DNA from 2 places in the Janthinobacterium sp. 67 genome. Region 1 is predicted to be linked to the other one. Evidence: predicted binding sites of a transcription regulator. Region 1 holds the regulator's gene; the other holds the start of a gene.
What was found. The regulator FNR, encoded in region 1, switches genes on or off when oxygen is low (the NO sensors DNR and NnrR bind a similar motif). The targets are predictions, from matches to a motif close to TTGATNNNNATCAA.
Positions count from the first base shown of each region.

Region 2: the regulator FNR is predicted to act here: its motif matches at 1,938-1,951, upstream of CLU90_RS04520 (serine protein kinase).

Region 1 covers NZ_PGES01000001.1:4,122,903-4,126,320, reverse strand. The annotation lists gene CLU90_RS18455 (response regulator) at 1-889, opposite strand, end outside; gene fnr (fumarate/nitrate reduction transcriptional regulator Fnr) at 1,129-1,887, shown strand; gene CLU90_RS18445 (FixH family protein) at 1,891-2,415, opposite strand; gene ccoG (cytochrome c oxidase accessory protein CcoG) at 2,562-3,418, opposite strand, start outside.
Region 2 covers NZ_PGES01000001.1:1,031,327-1,034,744, forward strand. The annotation lists gene CLU90_RS04520 (serine protein kinase) at 1-1,729, opposite strand, end outside; gene CLU90_RS04525 (S1 family peptidase) at 2,008-3,189, shown strand; gene CLU90_RS04530 (hypothetical protein) at 3,360-3,418, shown strand, end outside.

The DNA.
Region 1 (3,418 bases):
GCAGCGAGGCGAGGATGCTCCACAGCACCAGCCGGTACAGCACGCCGTCGAACGGTTCGAAGGCGTCGTCGACGGGCAGCGAGGCGGCCAGCAGCCAGTTCACCGATTTCAGGCGCTTGAAGCTGTTGACGGCCGTGACGCCGCGGCTGTTGGTGCTGACCATGCTGCCTTCGCCATCTTCCTTCAATAGCTGGGTGGTGGTCGGGTTGGCGTTCGGTTGGCGCGGCTGCAACAAGCGGCTGGTATCGGGGTACAGCACGTAGCGCGGCACGGCGCCGCGCGTGAGGATGAAGTAATAGCCGCTCTTGCCGATCTTTTCCGTGCGCAGACGTCCCAGCAGATTGTCCTTGTACAGGCGCAGCACGCCGATCACCACGCCGGCCACCTGGCCATCGGCGGCCAGCACGGGCGCCACCATCTGCACGATGGGCATGCCGCTCGACTTGCCCAGCATGGGTTCCGTGATCATGGGCTGGCGCGTGCGCAGGACGGTCTGGAAATACTCGCGTTCGGCGACGTTGATGCCGGCGCGCCCCGCCACTTCCGGCATGTCGGCCACGACAGCGCCCTGCGCATCGAGCACCAGCACGTCGTCGAACAGCACCAGCATCGAGCGGCGCGAATAGTATTCGCGTAATTGGGCCGGCTGGGCGATCAATTCCGGCGGCTGCTGCCTGGCCGTCAGGGTGACGATCTGCAGCAGCATGCCCAGTTTGTCGTCGAGCTCGGCTGCGGTGCGGCTGATCAGGGAAGACTGCTGGCTCAGCAGTACTCGCGTGAAGTCGTCGCGCATGTGCCGCACCTGGATCATGGTGACCAGCGCGATCATGGCGATCGAGGTCAGGCTGGTGGCCAGCGCGACTTTTGCTTTGATGCCGAGAGGCTTCATGATTTCCTTTTCAGTACCGGGCGGCACAGGCGGCAGATAATGCTGTTAGGAATTTTCCTATCAATACATCAACTTGGCAAGCGGCACCGCGCAAATGCCCCTCCTCGCATGGGCTTGTGACGATGTTGCCATATAATTAAAGGCTGGACGTCGTTTATTCGCCGAAATTACCGTGAAATTGGCACACGGCAACCCTGTATGCAGTAAACTTGTTGTTGCATTTTCTAAAAGGTACCGACATGACTGAAGCGCTACTCACTCCAACCTTGCCCACAGTAACCGTGGAAGCGTTGCGTGCGCGATGCTCGACCTGCAGCATGCATCAATTGTGCCTGCCGATGGGCCTCGATGTGGGCGACATGGACAGGCTGGACCAGATCATCGGCCGCCGCCGCAAGATCGTGCGCGGCGCCTCGCTGTTCCGCATCGGCGACTCGTTCCAGAACCTGTACGCGATCCGCCTGGGACACTTCAAGACCTATCAGATCAATCCCGGTGGCGAAGAGCAGGTGACGGGTTTCCAGATGGCCGGCGAACTGCTGGGCATGGACGCCATCAGCGCCGACCGCCACCACTGTAATGCGGTGGCGCTGGAAGACAGCGAAGTGTGTGAAATCCCGTTTTCCAGCCTGGAACAATTGCTGGGCAATATGCCGACCCTGCTGCGTCATTTCCACCGCATGATGAGCCAGGAAATCACGCGCGAGCAAAGTGTCATGCTGTTGCTTGGCAATATGCAGGCGACGCAGCGTTTTGCCGCCTTCATCGTCAACCTGGCGTCGCGCTACGAGGCGCGCGGCTATTCGGGCAGCAATTTCCAGCTGCGCATGTCGCGCGAGGAAATCGGCAACTACCTGGGCCTGACCATCGAGAGCGTCAGCCGTTTATTGTCGAAATTCAAGAAGGAAGGCTGGCTGCGCGTGTCGAACCGCGAGATCGAGATCTTGCAGCCTGCCAAGCTGAAAGCCATTACGGCAGGCACGGACGTCTGTAAATAAGCTTTATAGCTCTTCATCCGCGCGCAGCGCGATGCTGCGTTGCACGGGCCAGGTCCATATGCCGGACAGGCGCCACTCGCGCTTGTCGTTTTCCACCAGCACCTGCCAGCGGCTGCGTTCGAGCATCGGCAGGGCGACCGAGAAATTGCCGGCCGCATCGGGCTGCACCAGCAGCTTGATATCCTTTTCCGGCAGGGTCGCATGCGCCAGGTGCAGCAGCAAAGGAGCCTGATAGGCCTTGCCGAAGCTGTGCACGGAACCGCTCAGGCGCGCCTGCGCCACGTCGTATGACAGGCTCGTATCCATGGCCAGGTCGCTGGCGATCGTGTCGCGCTTCAAATCCTGGTTGATCGCCTTGCCTTGCTTGTAATAATCGCCCACCACCAGCGCGTCGGGCTGCGTAAACGCGATATAGCCCATGAAGCTGCCGACGACCACGGACAGGCCGGGGCCGATCATCAGCAGCCATGGCCAGCGGTGCTTGTACCACGGGGCAACGGGGGCTTGCAGTTTCAGACTGTCGGACATTTTGTTCTCCTTGGGGGCAGACCCTTTGGGTCTGACCCCAGCTTTTGCTTCTGGGTTGAAAATACAGTAAACCTACCGCATGTTGAATGCTACCCCTACGGCGAAATACCGGGGTCGGACCCAGAGGGGCCGACCCCGAATCAACATCACCGCGGCACGATGAAGACCGCGCTTTCGCGCACGTGCAGCGACGGGTCGTCCAGCGATTGCAATTCGATCGCAATCTTGTTCGAGCCCTTCTCGCCCACGCCGTGCGGCACGCGCAGGCGGATCGGCCAGCCCAGCGTTTCCGTCGGCTGCAAGGTCACTTCTTCGCGCGTCAGCAAGGTCAGGCCCGGCAAGCCGGAAGCGCTGATCTTGAAATGCTGGCTTTGCTCGGACGTGTTCATGATCTGCAGGCGGTAGACGTTTTCGATCATGCCGTCTTCCACTTCGCGTCCCATCGAACCGCGGTCGCGGATCACGTCCATTTTCAGGGGCGTGCGCAGGGCCAGCGAGGTACATACGGCGATGATGATCAGGGCCAGGATGGACGTGTAGATCAGCACGCGCGGGCGCATGGCGCGCTGGCGGATCTGCTTCGAATTGAAGTTGTTTTCCATCGCATGGTCGGTGCTGTAGCGTATCAGGCCACGCGGCCGCTCGACCTTGTCCATCACGCTGTTGCAGGCATCGACACAGGCGGCGCAGCCGATGCATTCATACTGCAGGCCGTTGCGGATATCGATGCCGGTCGGACACACCTGCACGCACAGGGTGCAATCGATGCAGTCGCCCAGCTTGTCGTTGTTGCCGGCCTTCTTGCTCATGGCGCCGCGTGGTTCGCCGCGCTTGGCATCGTAGGTGATGATCAGGGTGTCCTGGTCGAACATGGCGCTCTGGAAGCGCGCGTAGGGGCACATGTATTTGCACACCTGTTCGCGCAGCCAGCCCGCGTTGCCGTAAGTTGCCAGGCTGTAGAACAAGACCCAGAACCATTCCCAGGGACCGAAATTGAGGGTGG
Region 2 (3,418 bases), 3.1 Mb from region 1:
CACCCCGTTTGAAGGCGCTCATGGCCTTGCGCACCACTTCTTGGCGGAAAGATTGCTTGCCCGAGTCGCTGATGTGGATTTTTTCTTCCACGGCGCGCAGGAAGCGCTCGTCGGGACGGCGCTCTTCGCTGGTGATGGGATCGTGGATCTGGCGGTTGTCGAGCATGGCTTCGACTTCATCGAGATATTTATTCAGCAAGTCTTGCGCTTCCTGCTCGAACGACACGAACAAGGCCTTGTGTACGTCGGCCTTGACCCAGCGGTTATAGAAATCCTTGCGCGTGAGCACCAGGTAATCGACCCACTGGCGCTTGCGCCGCGGTTCGATGCGCGCATCGTTCTCGATACCGTCCTTCAGGGCCAGCAGCACGTCCATGGTGGACAGGCTGTTGCGCTGGGCGGAAATGATGGCGTGAGACAGGGCATTGATGACGAAACGGGGCGACACGCCCGACAGGCCCTCGTCGGGCGCCTTGTCGCGCTCGCGCAGGCGGCGGATGTCGGCATGCTGCAAGTCGTCGACGTCTTCGTCCGCGTACACGCGCAGTTTCTTGACCAGCTCGGCTTCCTTGTCCTCGCCTTCGGACAAGCGGCTCAGGATGGCGAACACGGCCGCCGCATGCAGCACGTGCGGATCGAGGTGCACGTCGCGGAAAGCGGGCGCGGCCGACTGGATCAGCTTGCGGTAGATGCGCGCCTCCTCGCGGTAGTTGAGCGTATATGGCACTTGCACGATAACCATACGGTCGAGCAAGGCCTCGTTTTCGCTTTCTTGCAGGAATTTGCGAAATTCGGCCAGATTCGTGTGGGCGAGGATGGTTTCATCGAGGTAAATCAGGGGGAAACGCGACACCTTGACGTTCTTTTCCTGCGTCAATGTCAACAGCAGGTAGAGGAATTCCCGCTTGACCTTGAGGATTTCGATCATTTCCAGCATGCCGCGGCTGGCCGCATACACGGCGCCGGACCACGACCAGGCGCGCGGATCGCCTTCGTCGCCGTACTGCGCCACTTTCGACAGGTCGACGGAACCCACGAGGTCGGCCAGGTCGGCCGTGGTGGGATCGTGCGGCGCATACGTGCCGATGCCGCAGCGGCCCGCCTCGGACAGGTGGATGCGTTCGACGGGCATGCGCAGGAAGTCGCCCGCGTACTGTTCTTCCAGGCGGGCACGGCAATGGGGACACAGTTCGCCGTGCAGCTCGGCGTCGTAAGTGGCGCGAAAGTCGGCGCGCATGCTGTGCGGCACCAGATGCAGCGGCGATTCGTGCACGGGACAGCCGGCGATGCCGTACAGCGCGCCTTCGCTGCTGTGGCTGTATTCTTCCAGCCCCCGCTTGAGCAGGATCACCATGGTCGACTTGCCGCCCGATGGCGGGCCCAGCAACAGCAGCATGCGCCGGCCCACTTCGGAGCCGGCGGCGGCCGCCTTGAAGTAGGCGGCGACCCGGTCGATCGCCTCGTCGATACCGAACAGTTCATCGTCGAACAGGCGGCAGCGGAAGCGTCCCGCATCGTCCGTCTGGCCGTTCCAGCGCATCATGTCCCACAAATACTGGTGCGCGCTGCGCGTGAGCAGGGCCGCGCGGCCGGGCAGGATCTGCTCGATGAAGTCGCCAAAACTGCCGCGCCAGGGACTGATGCGGTGTTTTTCCGCCCAGGCCGCCATGCCATGGACAAAACCGGCGTGCTGGCCCGCAGGCGCGTCGTCGTCGGGTTGGCGTGTCATTTGGCTTGTCATACCAGGGCTCGTCATTGTTTCCCCATCCATACCGTTGCTGGCCTTGCCGCCGTGGAACTGGCCCGGTTCCAGCCTGTCAGGGCCAGTATACGGCGCCGCCTCTGCCCGCACGCCTGATCTCGCTCAACGTTGACGGGGGAACTATTTTTATCCTTGCTGGCGCCTGTTGGGATACGCCGCCCTGCCTCAGCGCGGTTCAATCCAGATCAATACCTGCCCGTGCACCCAGCCCACACTGGTGTTTCGGAACGACCCACGAGGAGAGCATGATGATCGGCAACGAGAATGGTTTCAGCGCCCCACCTGGCGGCAGCGGCAGGGGACAAAGCGCGGACGATGAAGAGGCCGTCGGCCAATTCTCGGCACCCGGCGAAGACGACAATATGATCGAGAGCGCGTCCGTCTCGGACGTGCCCGACGCCTTGAGCGGCGTCAGCATGGAATTGCTTGAAATCAAGTGCAGCATCGAAAACGGCATGCGCCAGTCCATCTCACAGGCGGGCGGCGTGCGGGCGGCCGATGCCTTCAGCGACGGCGGCAATATCCAGGGCGTGTCCATCGGCCTGGGCGAGGGCGCCAGCGACAGCTCGTCCGGCGAGCCTGGCTTGCCGGCCCTGACCCTGTACGTGGCCGAGCCCACTTCCGTCGACCGGGCCAAGGCTGCCATCGTGGGAGCCATGGGCGTGCGCGCCGTGGCCAGCGACCGGGTACCCGTCAACATCGTCGTCACGGGCGTGATCGATGCGCAACCGCACCGTTTCCGCTTGCGCCCGGCACCGGGCGGCGTGTCGGTCGGGCATTTCCGCATCACGGCCGGCACCATCGGCTGCCTGGCCGTGGGCCGCAGCGCACCGCGCAACAGCCGTTTGATGATTCTTAGTAACAATCACGTGCTGGCCAATTCCAACGGCGGCGTGTTCAACGATTGCATCGTGCAGCCTGGCCCCATCGACGGCGGCCGCTGCCCGCAAGACCAGGTGGCCGTGCTCGAGCGCTTCGTGCCCATCAATTTCAGCGGCGGCGTCAACTTTGTCGATTGCGCCACCGGCTGGGCCTGGCCAGACCGGGTGCGCCCTGAACTGGTGTACCTGAGCGGCGGCGTGCCCGCGTACTTCCGCATCAGCAATGCGCTGGTGGCGCCCGCGCTGGGCATGATGGTCGGCAAGTCCGGCCGCACGACGCAATTGACGCAGGGCCGCATCACGGGCCTGGGCGCCACCATCAACGTCAATTACGGCGGCGGCAGGATCGCGCTGTTCCAGGACCAGATCGCCATCACGGGCGTGAGCGGAGCGTTCAGCGCGGGCGGCGATTCCGGCTCTTCCATCTGGACCTGGAACCAGCAGCGCAATCCCGTCGGCCTGCTGTTTGCCGGCGGCGGCAATATCACGTTTGCCAACCAGATGCGGCGGGTGGTGGTGGCGCTCGACATCAATTTGTACACCTGAGTACGTTCCCACGAGCAAACAGGGCGGCCTTGCGCCGCCTTGCCTGGCGCTGTTTCTTGCACGACAATGATGTCAATCAGGGGGAGCAGCCACGCATGGACGTGCCCGGCGAAGCGTGCTGCAACGCCGGAGGGCCGGGTGTATCATGGAAGGCATCAGGAGGGTGTGTCATGTCAAACAGTAAATTCGCACAATCGCCATTTGCCGTCTTCGAGGACGCCGCCATGCC